Prochlorococcus marinus str. MIT 0912: one gene and its partners. The protein of the gene in region 2 interacts with the protein of the main gene of each other region in a pairwise test. Links are inferred from orthologs where the notes say so. Each region holds a gene or a part of one and is shown on either strand. Other genes may lie near its edges.

Region 1 (6,263 bases), 310 kb from region 2 along the record:
CGACCAAGAATGAAACCAATTATTTCGTAAGATTCTATATAAAATGATTTTTTGGACCCAAATCGAAAGACCTACAAAGGCAGTTCCAAAGATAGCCATCAAACCAATATTTAGAAATAATTCGATTTTTTTATTATGCAATCCATATGTACTCCAAACCACAGATAAAAGAAGCAAAGATGGAATATAAGAAACATCGCTAATTGTAAAAGAATCCATAAAAATCCCCAACGAAACTCCGGATACGGCTGCCCTAAAAGGAGGATTATTTAATGAAAATGGCAATAAAAAAATGACTGGCCAACAGGGTGTTATACCATTTATTTTAAGACAATCTGGAGATATAATGACAAAAGCTGGTAAACAAAATAAATTTAAAAATATTAATAATTTCGTATTATTTTTAGTCATTATTTTTCAAAATCTGAACCCAATCTATCGCCTCAGGTGATGCAGTTAATTGCACTATTGCATAAGGGGAAGGTAAAGCTTTCTCGTTAACAAACTGAACAACTCCAATTGTTAAATTTGGGGGTAATAAGGTACTTGCTGGAGATGTAGTTACAGCGTCTCCAATTTCAACAAAACTATTTTTATTTAAGAAAATTAATTTTGGTCTGTTTGTACCCATCCCAGTCAAAATTCCATGACGCTTAGTTCGATCGATCCAAGCTCCTATCTGATGTCCAGGATCGGTCAACAATCGGACTCTTGCAGTGAATGAAGTTGTGCTATCAACGAGACCAACCAAGCCTCCTGGACCAATTACTGTTTGCCCTTTCAAAACCCCATCTTTTACGCCCTTATTAATTTCTAGCTGTTTCCACCAATTTCTAGAAGATCGAGATATGACAGCTGCTGAAATTCTTCTATCAGTATTAAACTCCTGCAAAGAAAGAGCTTTTCTTAAACGATTATTATCCTCCTCAAGTAGTTTTAATCGAATATTTCTTTCAAGATTTTCTCCTTCCTTAATCCATTCTCTTTGAGCCGTACCAGGTAGTATCGGTTTCAACAAAGTAGTGTATAAATCTAAATATCCTGCTCCTTTTGTCCAACGAATACCAAATAATAAAGCACCTAAAAAAAATATTACCCAAAACCTACTTTTCAAAAGCAAATGAAACCCTATTTTCCGTCGGGCTGTAATCATTGTTCAATCTCTAATTACATTTCTAGCAAAATCAGGCGTATCTAAAACTCTTCGCATTGATTTAAAGTCATCTAAAACAAGCCCACATCCATTGACAACACATAACAATGGGTCCTCAGCCACGTGAGTAAAAATTCCTGTTTCATGACTTAACAGATCACTAATTCCTCTCACTAATGCTCCACCTCCTGCCAACATTATTCCCCTATCAACAATATCTGCAGCCAGTTCCGGTGGAGTTCTCTCGAGTGTTCTTTTTACAGCATCAACAATCTTATTCAAAGGCTCTGACATGGCTTCACGTAAATCTCCTGCTTTCAAATTGATTGAACGAGGTAAACCTGAAAGCAAATGTAACCCCCTTACATCTATTGATTGCAAATCAAATTCATTGGATGGAAAAGCTGATCCGATTTTAATTTTTATCTCTTCAGCTGTTCTTTCGCCAACTACTAAATTATGTACTTTTTTCAAATAAGTTGCGATGGAATCATTAATTTCATCGCCTGCAACCCTTACAGATTCACTTAAAACTGTTCCTCCAAGGCTTAAAACAGCTACTTCAGTAGTACCCCCGCCAATATCAACGATCATTGTTCCTATTGGCTCTGTTACCGGCAAAGCAGCTCCTATTGCAGCCGCAACAGGTTCATCAATCAAATGAACCTCTCTCGCTCCCGCAAGACCAGCTTCACGAACTGCTCGTCTCTCCACACCAGTCACACCACTAGGAATACCAACAACTAGTCGAGGTGCAATAATTCCACGGCCCTCATTGCATTTTTGAATAAATGTCTTAAGCATTTGCTCAGCTGCATCAAAATCCGCTATGACGCCATCCCTAAGAGGCCTAACGGCCCGAATATTTCCTGGTGTTCGCCCTAACATTAACTTTGCATCATCGCCTACGGCGAGAGGAACTCCCTCTTCTAGATCCATTGCTACAACAGAAGGTTCTTGCAATACGATTCCCTTACCAGAAACATAAATCAAGGTATTTGCTGTACCTAAATCAATCCCAATATCTCGGGAGAATTTAAAACGGTTAAAAAACACGAATTTCAATCATTTGAGCCATCATAAAGAGAGTTGAACTAAGATAAATATATTATTTAGCAACCAGTAAACAGAGGAGGTAATGATGGGAATAAATTCAGTCACTCTTGTGGGCAGAGCAGGAAGAGACCCTGAAGTTAAATATTTTGAATCTGGAACTGTAGTAGCGAATCTAACAATGGCTGTAAATAGACGAAATCGAAACGATGAGCCAGATTGGTTCAACTTAGAAATTTGGGGCAAACAAGCACAAGTCGCAGCCGATTATGTTAAAAAAGGCTCTTTAATAGGTATAACTGGTAGCTTCAAATTAGATAGCTGGAAAGATCGTAATACTGGAGAGGATAGAAACAAGCCAGTTGTTAGAGTAGATCGTCTTGAATTATTAGGATCCAAAAGAGATTCAGAAAATAGTAATTTCCAAAATAATAATTCATTTAATCAGCAGCCAAGTAATGACGAAATTCCATTTTAAAAATATCTTTTTTAATTTTTAATTAGTTTACGGAGAGTTTTATAAATTAAAGTTATACAAGCGCCAAAGATAATTAAAACTATTATTGCCTTAAAGATACTTGAGAAAGGACTAATCCAATTTGCGATATTTGCATAATTATCGCCCAAATAAAATCCTGTAATTGTTAGAAACAAGGTCCAAATCAAGCTTCCTGCAGTTGTCCAAATCAGAAATGGGGTCATGGGCATCAACTCAACCCCAGCGGGTACTGAAATCAAAGTACGAATTCCAGGAACTAATCTTCCCCAAAACACTAAAGAAACTCCATACCTGTTGAACCATTTACGACTCCTAGCAAGTTCCTGAGGATTAATTCCAAGCCAACGCCCATGTTTCTCAAGCCATTTCTCAAGTCTTTCTTCATTCACTAATCTACCAATTCCATACCAAGGCAAAGCTCCAATAACAGTTCCAATTAAACCTGATAAAACAACTGGTAAAAAATCTAATTGACCTTGAGAAACATAATAACCACCAAGAGGCATAATCAACTCTGAAGGAATTGGTGGAATTAAATTTTCCAAAAACATTGCTAACAGGATCGCCCCATAACCGATCCATTGATTAGTCTCAACTGCATTTCCTATGAATACTGGTAAAGAAGATATAAATTCAGATATTTCCATTTATTTTGAATTTTTTAAATGAACTTAATAACGATATTGATCAGTCTTGTAAGGTCCTTCAATTGGAACATTAATATATTCGGCTTGCTCTTGAGTTAACTTAGTTAATTTTGCTCCTATCTTATCTAAATGAAGAATAGCTACCATTTCATCTAAATGTTTTGGTAAAACATAAACTTTATTCAAATATTTAACTCCATATTTGAATAATTCGATTTGAGCTAATACTTGATTAGTAAACGAATTACTCATAACAAAACTAGGATGCCCAGTAGCACATCCAAGATTAACTAATCTTCCTTCTGCTAAAAGAATTATTTTATTACCACTTGGCAAAGTGATGTGATCAACTTGAGGTTTAATATTTTCCCACTCATAAGACTTTAAAGAGGAAACCTCAATTTCATTATCAAAATGGCCGATATTACAAACTATCGATTCATTCTTCATTCTTATCAAATGCTCATGACGAATAACTTGAAAATTCCCAGTAGCAGTAACAAAAATATCTACATCTTCTACCACTTCATCTAGCCTCACAACTCTAAATCCCTCCATTGCAGCTTGAAGAGCACATATGGGATCTATTTCAGAAATCATAACTGTCGCCCCTAAACCTCTTAAAGACTGAGCAGAACCTTTTCCCACATCTCCATACCCCATAACAAGAGCAACCTTGCCAGCCACCATCACATCTGTAGCTCTTTTAATGCCATCCACCAAGGATTCTCGGCAGCCATAAAGATTATCAAACTTACTTTTAGTCACAGAGTCATTTACGTTAATTGCGGGGAAAACAAGTTCTCCATTTTTTTCCATCTGGTAAAGACGAGCTACACCAGTTGTAGTTTCCTCAGTAACACCCTTTATAAAGGATTTAGCCTTTGAATAAAAATTAGGATCTTGAGAAAGTTTTTTCTTTATAGAGGCAAATAATGCAATTTCCTCTTCATTTGAAGGGTTCTCAAGAACTGAAATATCCTCTTCCGCTTTGCTACCCAAAATAATCAACCCAGTCGCATCACCACCATCGTCAAGAATCATATTTGCAGCTTCACCATCTCTCCATTCAAAAATTTTGTGTGTATATTCCCAGTACTCATCTAAAGTTTCTCCCTTCTTAGCAAATACTGGTACTCCTGAATTTGCTATAGCTGCAGCAGCATGATCTTGAGTAGAGAAAATATTACACGAAGCCCATCTAACTTTTGCACCAAGCTCAACAAGAGTCTCAATCAGGACTCCTGTTTGAATAGTCATGTGAAGACTACCTGCTATGTAGGCCCCTTGTAATGGTTTTTGGGATCCATATTTTTTTCTAAGTGCCATTAAACCTGGCATTTCGGTTTCAGCAATCAATAGTTCTTTTCGCCCAAACTCTGCTTCGGTTATATCGTTAACTATGTAATCAGTATTATTTCCAATACTGTTGAGATTTGACTTAGTTGCTGCGAACATAAAATTGAACTCTCTATGGGAGATTGTGGAAAAAGATACTGAAAAAAAATTCGAGGTTTTTAATTCATTTGCTCAGCAAACTAATAATTTCTGCTGGACTCTAGACAAACCTGAATCAACGATGTCATTAGGTTCAACATTAACAAAAAAATTTCCAGATCTAAGCATTCTCCTTTTAAAAGGTCCTCTTGGAGCAGGAAAAACCACATTAGTTAAAGGAATTGCAAAAAGCTTAAGAATTCAAGAACCCATAACATCTCCCACTTTCCCTTTATCACAACATTATCCCCTTGGATCACCTCCTTTGATACATCTTGATCTCTATAGAATCGAAGAAACAAATGCGGCTAACGAATTTTTTTTACAAGAAGAAGAAGAATCCAAAGCCATAGGTGCATTGATGGTCGTTGAATGGCCAGAGAGATTATCTTTGCCTTTGCCTGATGCTTGGAGGGGAAAATTAGAATATTCCTTAGGCAATAAATCCCGATCTTTTCAGCTGATTCCTCCTTTTAATTAAGATAATAAATTATCAATATCATCAAGGAAAGGTTGTGCATCAATCGCTCCTAATCCTTTGCAAACATGAGAACCGCATGCAATTCCAAATTGAATAATTTCTTCAGCAAATTGTTGACTTATTTGATCTAAATCAACAGATATTAGTTTATAAATCAATCCTGCTGTGAATGCATCACCAGCGCCAGTCGTATCAACCACAGATGAAGGGGTTATCGCAAAAGATTTACCAATGTGATTATTAAGTCGCCATGAAATGGGATTTGATCCATCAGTAACAACAACAGATGGTCTATGAGCAAAAGATGAAGAAATTTGAGTTGGATCAGTGGTATTAAAGAACCATTGGGCCTCCTCTTTTGCGAGTTTTATTAATGAAACGTTTTTTAAAATTGAAAATATTTGATTTTTTTCTTTTTTAGAGGGCTCTAAGAATGTTGAAACTTTGTTTCGCCAAAAAGTTGGGCGCCAATTCAGATCCAATGCAATTTTTATTCCTGCATGCAAAGCATTTTCAATACACCATAAAAAGGCTTTAGATGATATTTCTGAAGCCAGAGGAATTGTTCCCGCAACTAACCATTGCGCATTCTCTGTAACCAATGGCCAATCTCGAATAATTTTTTCCCGCGATATAGCTTGATCAGCAAATCCCATGCCTTTATCTCCCTCAAATCCTTCAAAAGATCTTTCTCCATAAGAATCTCTGCGAACTAGTACAACTCTTGTAGGACGAAGCATATCTTGCTGTAATCCAGAGATATTAATTTCTCTCTGAATCAATAGATTTTTAAAATTTTTCCCAAAAGAATCATTTCCTAAACAGCTAATAAAAGAAACATTCACCCCTAGACGCCCTAAGGCACAAGCAACATTTGCTGGAGCACCTCCAAAACAATCTGTTACTGGCAAATCACAAGAGGGATCTCCCCCT
Region 2 (6,211 bases):
GTTGTTGAGAAATCTTCAAAAAAAATTTGGATTTCAAGATGGTGCGGAGGTAAGTATGGAGATTGATCCAGCAACATTTTTTGAAAATGATCTGAATGGATACATAGAAATAGGAGTCAATAGATTTAGCTTGGGCGGTCAGTCCTTTGATGATAATATTTTGGCCTCAATTGGTAGAAAACATAATTCCTCACAATTAATAGAGGCTTGCAATTGGTTAAATAACTTTTTTAAAAAAGGAATTATAAGAAGCTGGAGCCTTGATTTGATTCAGAATCTTCCTGGTATAAATTTGTCTAAGTGGATTAAAGAGTTGAACCAAGCAGTTGAAACGGAAGCCCCACATTTGTCAATTTATGATTTGACAATCGAACCAGGTACTGTTTTTGGAAGATTACATAAAAAAGGTAATTTGAATATCCCAATTGAATCTGAAGCTCAAAAAATAGATTTTTTAACAAATAGATTTCTGAAAAGTAGGGGTTTCTCTAGGTACGAGATTTCAAGTTACTCATTGCCGGGACATGCATCTAGACATAATCGTGTGTATTGGAGTGGTTCTGGTTGGTGGGGCTTTGGCATGGGGGCAACAAGTGCTCCTTGGGGGGAGCGATTCACTAGACCCAGAACAATTGCTGGGTATAAAAAATGGCTTCTACAGCAAGAGAGTCAATTATCAGAGAAAGCTTTGTGTAATGAAAAGTCAAAACCAATGCCATTGGATGAACTATTGATGATTGGCCTAAGAAGACGTGAAGGTATTCATTTTGAGGAACTTGCTAAAAATTCAGGATGGACGCAAAAAGAATGCGATAAAAATTTAAAATTACTAGAGAACTTTTGGTTGAATTCTTTAAACGATGGGTCTCTATTAAGAAACAATGGAAGATATTTTTTAAGTGATCCGAGAGGGATGCAAATTAGCAATCAGATTTTGATTCAAATGTTTTTGTGGTGGGATTCGCTTGATCTGGATTAGTAGAATTAATCCATTCTTTTAAGGCATCGATGCAAAGTTCTCGTCCTGCTAGGAAAGGTTTTGCAAAAGGAGGCTGTGAAATTGAAAGGCCAAGAATATCAGCTGTAACTCTTACCTGCCCATCACAATTACAGCCTGCTCCAATGCCAATTACGGGAATGTCTAAATGATTCTTTAATTGGCTGGCAATTTCTCCTGGGATATGTTCAAGAACTATTGCAAAACATCCTGATTCTTGAAGCATTTTTGAATCTTTGAAAATTTTTTCTTGACTGTCTTTGTCCCTGGCTTGTGATTTATATCCAAGTTGATGAACTGATTGAGGAGTTAGGCCAAGATGACCCATTACAGGGATTCCAGTTCTAATAAGTCTTTTAATTACTAATAAAGTCTCAGGTTCAGCTCCTTCAAGTTTCACTGCTGAAGCAGATGAATTTTTCAGGAGAGTTCCAGCAGCTTCAACAGCCTTGTCTTCGCCACATTGATAACTTAAAAAAGGGAGATCACAAACTACTAATGGTTGTTCGGAAAGAGGTTTAGAAAAGCCTCTACATACAGCCTGTGTGTGGTGAAGTATTTGATCAAGTGTTACTGGAAGTGTCGTTGCGTGTCCTAAGACAACCATTCCAAGTGAATCTCCTACTAAAACAACATCAGCTCCTGCGGCCTCTACTATTGAGGATGAAATAGCATCCCAAGCAGTTAATACGATTATCTGTTTACCAAACTTTTTAAAACGAACCAATTCTGTGGTTTGCATTTAATTCTTAATAACGTGGTTAGCTATTGCTAGAATATTATTGACTCGGCCCCATGCGGCTGTGACGCCTAAACCTGGTCAGGACCGGAAGGTAGCAGCCATATGGGATGCTCAAAGCAGGCGTGGAATCCGGGTCACCTTAATTAAAGCAATAAGAGCAATAAAAGTCTCAACGATTTTGTCTTAGACGTAAAAACTCAGGTATAGAAGCACCTGCTTCCCTATTTTCTGATCCTTCATAAAGTGATTGTGGCGTAAGTCTTGCTCTAGTTCTTTCATTTGAATAAATTTGATTACTGTCAAACCCAGTAGCAATAACAGTTACTTGAATCTCGCCCTCAAGTTTTTCGTCAACAACTGTGCCTACAATAATATTTGCTTCGGGATCTACTACATCGGAAATGACCTCAGAAGCAGATGTCATGTCTTCTAGAGTCATATCTTTCCCTCCAGTTATGTTTATCACACACCCTTTTGCTCCATCTATTCGAGCTGCTTCTAGAAGAGGACTATTGATTGCTGCTTGAGCTGCTTCTAGAGCTCGTGATCTTCCAGAGCCTAAACCAATTCCTAAAAGCGCAGTACCGGCTTCTGTCATAACAGAACGCACGTCAGCAAAATCTACATTAACCAATCCAGGACAAGTGATTATGTCGCTTATTCCTTGAACTCCTTTCATTAGAACATCATCAGCGCTTCTAAAGGCTTCTTGCAAAGGTGCTCCTGAAATCACGTCTTTTAGTCTGTCGTTTGGGATGACAATTAACGTATCAACATTCTCTGCAAGCCTTGCGATACCTTCATCAGCTTGTCTCAAACGACGTTTCCCTTCGAAACTGAATGGTTTGGTAACTATCCCCACTGTTAAAGCACCGCTTTCCTTGGCGACTTGAGCAACAACAGGGGCTGCTCCGGTTCCAGTACCTCCTCCCATACCGGCGGCAATAAAAACTAGGTCTACCCCTTCTAATGCTTGTTGAAGATCAGCCCTCGATTCTTCTGCTGCCTTCTGCCCAATACTTGGATTACCGCCTGCTCCAAGCCCTCTAGTTAAGCTTTGACCAAGCTGAACTCTATGAGTAGCGGATGATTGTATTAGAGCTTGAGCGTCTGTATTGAGTACGCGATATGTGACTCCATCAAGATCGCTATTAATCATGCGATTGACGGCATTACTTCCTCCGCCCCCAACGCCAATAACCTCAATACGTGCAGATTGACTGGGTAGGATTCCTTCATCCATGTTGAAACTAGGTTTGTTTCCCATTCCCATCACCATATTCAGGATTAGAACTCGTTTTGGGCATTATGAACATCATCTATGAATTCTGTTGGCTTATGGGTTCAAATTGATTAACAAATTAATTTCCTAGATTGACCTTGAATTGCTCCAAATATAATAATGATTTCAAAGGAAACATGTTATAGCAAGGCTTTTACTTTCCATTGTCTAGCAATTTTTCTATTTTTAATTCTGGTTTGCTTGGATCTTTAAGATCCACGATTTTTACTTTTGTGTTGATTAAAAGATTTGGTAATGATTTTTGTAGTTGGTTGAGTTTATTGATTTGCTCGATCAAACGATCAGTTCCTAAGCCTAGAAGGACTGAATCGAATTGCTCTGTTTTTAGGCTTATTTCTTGAAGAGGATTTATTTTGATTTTTTGAAGAGGGCTTTGAAAAATAAATCTATTTTTAATTATTTCAATAATTTCTTTTTTTTTATCTGGATTCCAATTCTCTATAGATAATTTTATTTTATTTTGTTTTGATTTATTTACAAATCGAAGTGGTATCCAGGATCCTTCGATATCAATCATTCCTTTTTCTAGATTGCTTGAAAAAATGCGACTCGCAAATGCGACTGGCTCTCTTTCTAAAACATTTACATGAATTTCAGGAGGGAAAAACTTTCGGCTTACTGAAACTCCTTTAATAGGAAGCTTTTTTATTAAATAAGATTCAATTTCTTTTGGATTTAACTCCAACAAATTTTTAGGAAAAAAAATACTAGTTGTTTTTTTTATGTCGTTTTTTGTTATTCCAGATAGGCCTGTTATTTTAGTTTGATCAAAACCTATTGGTTTCCAAGCCTGGTTTGAAAATGAAAGAATTAGAAAAATCGAAGTGCTAGAAAAAAAGAGTAATTGCCAAAGTTCAATTAGAAAAGTTTTGTTTTGAGCAATAAACGAGACTTTTTTAGTTGATATTCGGTTGTAGTTATTTAATGTTCCCTTTTTTCTTCTATTTGATTTCAAAGGTCGCATCTTGCTCTGGACATTAGTTTGTCCATCCATTGACGAGCACGTTCAGCATCTGAGAAAGGCACATCTATTTCTCTTCCCGAACCAACAAGTCTTAGTCGGCAACGTCCCTCAGATTCTTTTGTTAATGGTGCTTCTCCTGAACTGAGAGCCATAAGCTCAACCATTTCTAGTTTCTTAACTTCGAAAGTTGCTTCCTCCTTGAAGCTGCCAGCTTCAAAGCTGCTCCAGCATAAAATTCCAGCCTTTAATCGAGCAGCTCCTGTCCCATCAAGCTTTGCAAGCTCTGAACCTTTAGCCCAAATCAAATAGAGATTCTGTCGCCTTCTCTCGATCCAGCCAAGGGAAGCTATGAGAATAAAAGCCATCAATAATGGCAACCAAAGGAGACCGTGAATCATTTTTTGAAAAAGAGATCTAAAAATGTCATGGTTAATTCATTCTTTAGCTGTTTCTATGAGACTAGCAACAAGTTTTTCTAGTTTTAATCCAGAAGCTTCCCATAACATTGGATACATACTTGTTTTTGTGAAGCCAGGCAAGGTATTAACTTCATTTATGTAAATCTGTTGCGTGCTCTCTTGGTAAAAGAAATCTACTCTCGCTAATCCATAAGCGTTAATAGCTTTACATGCTTCGATAGCTAGCTTTTGTATTTTATTAACTATCTCTATATTTAAATTAGCTGGTATAATTGTACTACTTAGATTTTCATCGTATTTGGATTCATATGTATACCAATCAGTTTGAAATTTAACTTCGCCAATAACTGATGATTTCATTTTAGACTTTCCTAATACACCACATTCAAGTTCTCTACCTTCAATATTTTTTTCTATTATAATTCTCTCATCATATTTTACTGCAATTTCTATTCCAGTAATTAGTTCTTGTTTTGAGTAAGCTTTGGTTATGCCAATAGAAGAACCCAAGTTGGCTGGCTTTACAAAACAAGGATAGTTTATTATTTTTTCTATTTTATCAAAAACGGAATTCATAAATAATTCATTTAATAAATTCTCTTTATGTAAATAAATATATGGAGATTGAGGCAGATTTAATGAATTGAAAATAGATTTCATTGCTATTTTATCCATACCTAAAGATGAACCAAGAGTTCCGGATCCAACAAAAGGCTTTCCGGTTAATTTAAATAATCCCTGAATAACTCCATCTTCCCCGTTTGGACCATGCAATGCGGGGAACCATATATCAACTTTGTTACTTTCTTTTGCAAAGTTCGTTAAATTATGATTTGAATCTTTATTACTTTCTATAGTTTTAATTGATTCTTTTTCTTCCAATAAAATTGACTTTGAGTATGCTGAATCTTCCCAAAAGCCATGCTTGTCTATATATATTGGATTTACAACAAATCGATCACAATTATAAGAATGAGAAAAGGCGTTGTAAATAGTTTTAGCTGATTTTATCGAAACCTCATGTTCGCTTGAATTTCCACCAAATACTAGTCCTACAGTGAGTTTTTTATTCGACATGACTATTTTAGTTTGAATATTTTATAATAAAGTTCATTTAATTTATCAAAATTTATGAAAGGCTTCCAGTTAATGAGAATGGACGTATTTCATTGATTTTTATTGTCACAATTTCTCCTGGTTGATGTGATTTGATATTACTTGATGATCTCGGAAAAAATGTTAATCTATTTGTTCTAGTTCTTCCCATTAGTTGGGAATTATCTTTAGAATTTATATTCTCTATAAGTATTTCCTGTAATGAGTCTTTATATCTTAAATTTCTTTCTTTTGCGGTCTTTTCCACCAAGTTGTTAATTTCTCTTAGCCTATCAATCTTTATTGATTCAGGTAATTGATTAGGCCATAAAGCAGCTGGTGTATTTGGTCTTGGAGAGTAGGCTGCAGTATTAACAAGATCAAATTTAACATCCTCTATAAGTGATAGTGTTTCTTCGAATTCATCTCTTGTCTCTCCTGGAAAAGCTACAATTGCATCAGAAGTAATAGATGACTCAGGCATTATTTGTTTTATATAATCTATAATCTCTTTATAGGTTTGAACGGTATATCCCCGACCCATATTTTTGAGTACTTTATTACTTCCACTTTGGAAAGGGATATGAAAGTGTTCACAAACCTTAGGAAGTTTTGCACATACATCTATTAACTCTTTCGTAAAATACCTTGGATGACTTGTAGCAAATCTAATACGCTCAATTCCTTCAAT
Region 3 (6,183 bases), 130 kb from region 2 along the record:
CAATGTATCTGTAAAGGAGGGACAAGTTTTAGCTGAAGCAAGTCAGGCAAGTGAGTTTGGAGGTGAAGTAAGACTCAGAGACTCTATTGGTGATTCTAGAGAAGTTCAAATAGTTACAACTTCGATGACTTTAAATGATTTTAAATTACTTGAAGAATCTACTCACTCAGGCGAAATATGGCATCTTGAAGCTAAAGATAATACACGTTATAGATTAAATACTATTCCTGGAAGTAAAATTGGGAATAACGAGGTAATAGCTGAATTAGCAGATGATCGTTTTAAAACAGAAACAGGTGGACTTGTTAAATACGCCCCGGGATTGACAATTAAGAAAGCTCGTTCTGCAAAGAATGGTTATGAGGTTAGTAAAGGCGGAACTCTATTATGGATCCCTCAAGAAACGCATGAAATCAATAAGGATATTTCATTGTTAATGATTAAAGATCGCCAATGGATAGAGGCAGGGACAGAAGTTGTTAAAGATATTTTCAGTCAAACTGCAGGAATTGTTACTGTTACTCAAAAAAATGATATTCTTAGAGAAATCATAGTTAGAAGCGGCACTTTCAAGCTTTGTAAAGAAAGTAAAGCGCTTGATAGGTTTGAAGGTGAGGGGCAAATAGTTAACCCTGGAGAAACTATTGCAAAAGGGATTAAGACTGATTCAATGGTAATGGTTCAATCAGTTGAAACACCAGAAGGGAAAGGCCTCTTATTAAGACCTGTAGAGGAATTCACAATTCCTGACCAAGCACAGTTGCCGGAATTAGAGCATGTTAAGCAGCCTAAAGGTCCATCACTAGGAATAAAAGCTTCTCAAAGACTTGCTTTTAAAGATGGCGAGCTTATTAAATCTGTTGAAGGTATTGAGTTGCTTAAAACTCAACTGATGCTTGAGACGTTCGATACGACACCACAAATGACAGTAGACGTGGAAGTCATACAAGACTTGAATTCAAAGAATACTGATAGATTGAAATTAGTTATTCTTGAAAGTATTTTAGTCAGAAGAGATACAACATCTGATTCCAGTCATGGCTCAACACATACTGAATTGCAGATAGAAAATGCTCAAAATGTTTCTGCTGGGGACGTTGTGGCTACAACGCAGATCTTATGTAAGGAAGAAGGTATTGTTCAACTCCCAGACGCTATCGAAGGAGATCCAGTTCGTCGACTTATCGTTGAAAGGGATGAAGATACAATAACAATTGACTCCAAAGGAGCTAATCTTTTGAAAGTTGGACAAAGAGTAGTAGATGGAGACTTTGTTTCTAAAGATCAACCAATTGGTGCTTGTGGTGAAATAGAAAATATTGATGGAAAAAAAGTTAAGTTGCGGCTTGGTAGACCTTACATGGTTTCTCCAGATTCAGTCCTTCACGTTCGTGATGGGGATCTAGTGCAAAGAGGAGATGGCTTGGCTTTGTTGGTTTTTGAAAGACAAAAAACAGGAGATATTGTTCAAGGTTTACCAAGGATTGAAGAATTACTCGAAGCTCGTAGACCCAGGGATTCAGCTATTTTGTGTAAAAAGTCTGGTACAGTAGACATTAAAAAAGGAGATGACGATGACTCGGTAGTTGTATCTATTATTGAGGAAAATGATGCGATTTCTGAATATCCAATTTTATTAGGCCGTAATGTAATGGTTAGAAATAGCCAACAAGTTGTGGCTGGTGAATTCTTGACCGATGGTCCAGTAAACCCACATGAACTTTTGGAATGTTTCTTTACGGATTTGCGTGATAAAAAGCCCCTAATGGATGCAGCTCAAGAGGCCATAGCCAAGCTTCAGCATAGGATGGTAAGTGAAGTTCAAAATGTTTATAAATCTCAGGGAGTAGCCATAGATGATAAACATATAGAGGTAATAGTTCGACAGATGACTAGTAAAGTGAGAATAGAAGATGCTGGGGATACAACATTCCTACCAGGAGAATTGATAGAACTCAGGCAAGTTGAAGATACTAATCAGGCTATATCCATCACTGGAGGTGCTCCCTCAGAGTTCACTCCTGTTTTACTAGGTATTACAAAGGCATCACTTAATACTGATAGCTTCATATCAGCTGCTTCATTCCAAGAAACAACTCGAGTTCTTACCGAAGCGGCTATTGAAGGTAAGTCTGATTGGCTACGTGGACTTAAAGAAAATGTAATTATTGGTCGCCTGATTCCTGCCGGTACAGGTTTTAGTGGCTTTGTTGAAGAGTTAAATGCTGAAGCAGGACCTCATCCAGATATTCTTGCCGAAGATCCGGCTGGTTATAGAAGGATTCAAAATCTTAGACCTGACTATACTGTTGACATGCCTTCTTCCCCAGTGGCTAAGAATACTTCTGTTTTGGATGATCCAAGTGAAGAGGATTTAGAGGCAACTAGAAGTAGACATGGAATCGATCCAACTACAAGTAATTTTGCAGCTTTTGCTCGACCAATCGGTGATGATGAATCACCTGAAGACCAAATGCCAGACCCTGCTGCTTTAGAGGGTTTGCAAGAAGAGGGCTTACTTTCAGATGAATAAATGAAGTTTTCTACAATACGCTTTTAAACTTTCTAATATTTAGTTCTTCCACTTAAAAGACCACCGATGATTGATCCTCCTGTAGTGCCCAAGCGTAAGTTACCTCGCTATGGCTTTCATACACACACTGAACGAGTTAACGGTAGATGGGCAATGATTGGCTTTATTGCATTAGTGCTTTTGGAATTTAAATTGGGACATGGCTTAATGAATTGGTGACAAAACTTTCTAAATCATCAAGTAATTTATCCCTGCTTGGCTTAAGTTCCGAAGATCTTGAAGAATTTGCTCTACAGGAAGGTGAAAAAGCTTTTCGAGGTAGGCAAATTCACGAATGGATTTATCAAAAAGGAGCTAAAAGTGTAGACTCAATAACTGTTCTTCCAAAGCGATGGAGAGATTCATTAGAAAATAAAGGAATCAAGATTGGAAGACTTGATGAAATTAATAGAGTTGTATCTGAGGATGAGACATTAAAATTATTGATGGGGACTATTGATGGTGAGATTATAGAAACAGTAGGAATACCAACTGATAAAAGACTTACTGTTTGTGTCTCAAGTCAAATAGGTTGTCCTATGGGTTGTAAATTTTGTGCGACTGGTAAGGGTGGGCTTAATAGATCTCTTAATGTGAATGAAATAGTTGATCAGGTGATTAGTGTTGGAGAAACAATGAATAGGAGGCCTACCCATGTCGTCTTTATGGGCATGGGCGAGCCACTTCTAAATATTCGTAATGTTTTAGACTCTATTGAATGTCTCACGAATGATATTGGCATTGGTCAAAGAAGGATAACTGTTAGCACTGTTGGTATACCAGATACACTACCCAATTTAGCAAAATCAGCTCAAGAGCGTTTGGGAAGAGTGAAATTCACTCTTGCGGTTAGTCTTCATGCACCTAATCAGACGTTGCGTGAATCAATTATTCCATCAGCGAGTTCTTATCCAATCGATTCATTACTCGAAGACTGTAAAAAATATATAGAATTCACTGGTAGACGTGTAAGCTTTGAATATATCCTTCTTGGTGGTTTGAATGACAAAGATATTCATGCAGAGCAGTTGGCTGATTTGATGAGAGGCTTCCAGAGTCATGTTAATTTAATAGCCTATAACCCAATTGCTGAAGAGAACTTTAAACGACCAAGCCAATCCAGAGTTAATGGCTTTAGAGAATTATTAGAATATAATGGAGTTGCTGTAAGCGTTCGTGCAAGTAGAGGTAGAGATAAAGATGCGGCTTGTGGACAATTAAGAAGGCAAACAATTGATAAAATAAAAATCAATTAAGAGAGAAACATATATGAATTAAGAAATTTTATGACATTTATTGATTGGTTTATTTTATTTTTTTATTTATTATCTTCTCTGGCATTAGGAATTTATATCTCTCTAAAGAATCATAATGAAGCCGATTATTTTGTTGCTGGTCGTCGTCTAACTGGTTTGCTTGCAGGAATGTCCATGGCTGCCACAACGTTCTCGATTGATACCCCTCTTTATGTGGCCGGAATTATTGGGACTAGAGGCTTGGCTGGAAATTGGGAGTGGTGGAGTTTTGGACTTGCACATGTTGCTATGACAGTTATATTCGCTCCACTTTGGCGGCGTAGTGGGGTATTGACGGATGCAGCCTTTACTGAGTTACGTTATGGGGGTAAACCAGCAGCTTATTTAAGAGGTATAAAAGCTTTCATACTTTCTGTCCCAATCAATTGTATTGGGATTGGGTATGCATTCTTGGCAATGCGTAAGGTCGCTGAATCATTAGGTGTCGTGGATGGTCATATTGTGTTTGGCCCCTTTACTGACACGATAATTTTAATGGTTTTAGTTGCTTTGTTTTTGCTTGTTTACACTGTACTAGGCGGTCTTTTGGCCGTGGTAGTTAATGATTTTGTACAACTTATATTGGCTCTTTTAGGCGCGCTTGCGGTTTGCTTTGTAGTGCTTGATGCTTCAGGTGGTATGACGGATTTATTAATAAAGTTAGAGGCATTAGATAGACCTGAGCTTCTTTCTTTATTCCCATGGACATTAAATAAAGATGGTTTCAATTGGTTGGATCGTTCAGGAATAAGTATTACTACTTTTTTCGCTTTTATTTCTTTGCAGTGGTGGAGTTTTAGACGCAGTGATGGTGGTGGAGAATTTATTCAGCGTTTATTGGCTACTAAAGATGAAAAACAAGCAACTTTGGCAGGAATAGTGTTTTTAATTGTTAATTATCTTATTCGTAGTTGGCTTTGGATTTTAGTTGGCCTGGCTGGTTTAGTTCTTTTACCTCAACAAACTGACTGGGAATTAAGTTATCCAAAGCTCGCTGTTACATATTTGCCACCCGTTGGACTTGGATTAGTGGTGGTTTCATTGGTTGCAGCATTTATGAGTACCGTAAGTACTTCAATTAATTGGGGAGCAAGTTATCTTGCGCATGATCTGTATAAAAGATTTGTTAGGCCATCGGCTGGACCTAGAGAAATGATACTCATGGGCCAAGTTGCAAGTATTTTCTTGCTGCTAATTGGAGTCGTTACGGCTCTATTTGGTAACAGTATTGGTTCAATGTTTAGACTTGTTATTGCAATAGGTACAGGACCAGGTGCTGTACTTGTGCTTCGGTGGTTTTGGTGGCGAGTTAATGCTCTAGCGGAACTTTCCGCAATGCTGAGTGGTTTTTTTATTGGCTTAATAACATCAGTTTCTCCATATTTTACAATTGAGGATTTTGGAAAAAGACTCTTATTTACTACTTTATTTACAGCTGTGGTTTGGTTGCTTACTTTATTTTTTTCTCAGCCAGAGTCTGAGGAGACACTCAATAAATTTGTGATGCAGGTGAACCCTCCAGGTCCTGGTTGGAACAAAATAAGGAAAAGTCTGAATATCAATCCAGTTGATAATTTTTCAGTTCTTGGATATCGCTTCATTTTAGGCTCAGGAATTCTCTATGGGGGTTTAATTAGTATTGGGGCTTTCTTATTACATCAAGAAAGGAACGCTTGGATTGCCCTTTCAATTGCTGTGAGTTGTGTTTTTTTAATGAAGAAAACAAAACTAATAACTCAAAAAGTTGACCCACGATAGCCAAATGGTCAAAATTTAGAGCAGAATAGAATTCTAATTAGTTTGTAACATTGGGTTTTTTACGAACAACTCTTTTCCCTATTTTAATTGTTGCTCTTTTTGCTGTAGCTTTGTTCGCTGTCAGCGCTCGTATATGGCTCCCCGGGGATATGCTTGCACCAGCACCAATTAATTAGTTTGCTCTTCTTCTGTCAGAGCTATGAATGATGAAAATCAAAAATTAAGTGAAGAAGGGTTGGCTAATTTGGCTATAGACCCAGATCTTTTAGCGAGAGAATTAGCTGCTCAATTGGCAGGAGATCCTTTAGATGAAATTGAATTAGATAAAATTGATGGTGATCAAGGGAATTCATCAAAAGAATGTGATCTTGCGCTGAAATGGCTTCAATCCGGAAATAATGAGAGACTTCAGGGTTTAAGAGTCTTTTGCGAACATAGGGATCCAAGAGCTCTCCCACTCTTATTACCTTTACTTGAAGAACCTTCTCCTGTAGTCAGGATGAGTGCTGTTTATGCTTTAGGTAGAAATACTTGTCCAAAAGCTATAGATCTTCTTTT

What was found.
Region 1: the proteins of ftsZ (region 2) and O5640_RS06960 interact in binary tests that used the Escherichia coli proteins (3 or more experiments, as listed by UniProt). The link is inferred for Prochlorococcus marinus str. MIT 0912 from one-to-one orthologs.
Region 3: the proteins of ftsZ (region 2) and rlmN interact in binary tests that used the Escherichia coli proteins (3 or more experiments, as listed by UniProt). The link is inferred for Prochlorococcus marinus str. MIT 0912 from one-to-one orthologs.

The regions. Positions count from the first base shown.
Region 1 is NZ_CP114783.1:1,155,211-1,161,473, forward strand. The notes cover bases 184-3,182. They hold O5640_RS06960 (rod shape-determining protein), read right to left. Parts: upstream 2,210-3,182; coding sequence 1,157-2,209; downstream 184-1,156. Other genes in these bases: O5640_RS06950 (hypothetical protein), read right to left, coding at 184-219; mreC (rod shape-determining protein MreC), read right to left, coding at 404-1,153; O5640_RS06965 (single-stranded DNA-binding protein), read left to right, coding at 2,295-2,684; O5640_RS06970 (DedA family protein), read right to left, coding at 2,696-3,182. Outside these bases: more of O5640_RS06950, read right to left, coding at 1-183; more of O5640_RS06970, read right to left, coding at 3,183-3,352; ahcY (adenosylhomocysteinase), read right to left, coding at 3,377-4,810; tRNA (adenosine(37)-N6)-threonylcarbamoyltransferase complex ATPase subunit type 1 TsaE, read left to right, coding at 4,836-5,330; O5640_RS06985 (carbohydrate kinase family protein), read right to left, coding at 5,327-6,263. UniProt on the Escherichia coli protein: Forms membrane-associated dynamic filaments that are essential for cell shape determination. Acts by regulating cell wall synthesis and cell elongation, and thus cell shape.
Region 2 is NZ_CP114783.1:848,082-854,292, reverse strand. The notes cover bases 961-3,907. They hold ftsZ (cell division protein FtsZ), read right to left. Parts: upstream 3,013-3,907; coding sequence 1,909-3,012; downstream 961-1,908. Other genes in these bases: O5640_RS05190 (cell division protein FtsQ/DivIB), read right to left, coding at 3,176-3,907; panB (3-methyl-2-oxobutanoate hydroxymethyltransferase), read right to left, coding at 961-1,739; hemW (radical SAM family heme chaperone HemW), read left to right, coding at 961-979. Also shown: more of hemW, read left to right, coding at 1-960; more of panB, read right to left, coding at 921-960; more of O5640_RS05190, read right to left, coding at 3,908-4,006; O5640_RS05185 (hypothetical protein), read right to left, coding at 3,994-4,404; O5640_RS05180 (D-alanine--D-alanine ligase family protein), read right to left, coding at 4,441-5,502; tRNA (N6-isopentenyl adenosine(37)-C2)-methylthiotransferase MiaB, read right to left, coding at 5,555-6,211. UniProt on the Escherichia coli protein: Essential cell division protein that forms a contractile ring structure (Z ring) at the future cell division site. The regulation of the ring assembly controls the timing and the location of cell division.
Region 3 is NZ_CP114783.1:974,607-980,789, reverse strand. The notes cover bases 1,870-4,788. They hold rlmN (23S rRNA (adenine(2503)-C(2))-methyltransferase RlmN), read left to right. Parts: upstream 1,870-2,748; coding sequence 2,749-3,828; downstream 3,829-4,788. Other genes in these bases: O5640_RS05955 (sodium:solute symporter family protein), read left to right, coding at 3,859-4,788; O5640_RS05965 (high light inducible protein), read left to right, coding at 2,600-2,752; O5640_RS05970 (DNA-directed RNA polymerase subunit beta'), read left to right, coding at 1,870-2,533. In the rest of the region: more of O5640_RS05970, read left to right, coding at 1-1,869; more of O5640_RS05955, read left to right, coding at 4,789-5,625; O5640_RS05950 (hypothetical protein), read left to right, coding at 5,676-5,801; O5640_RS05945 (HEAT repeat domain-containing protein), read left to right, coding at 5,825-6,183.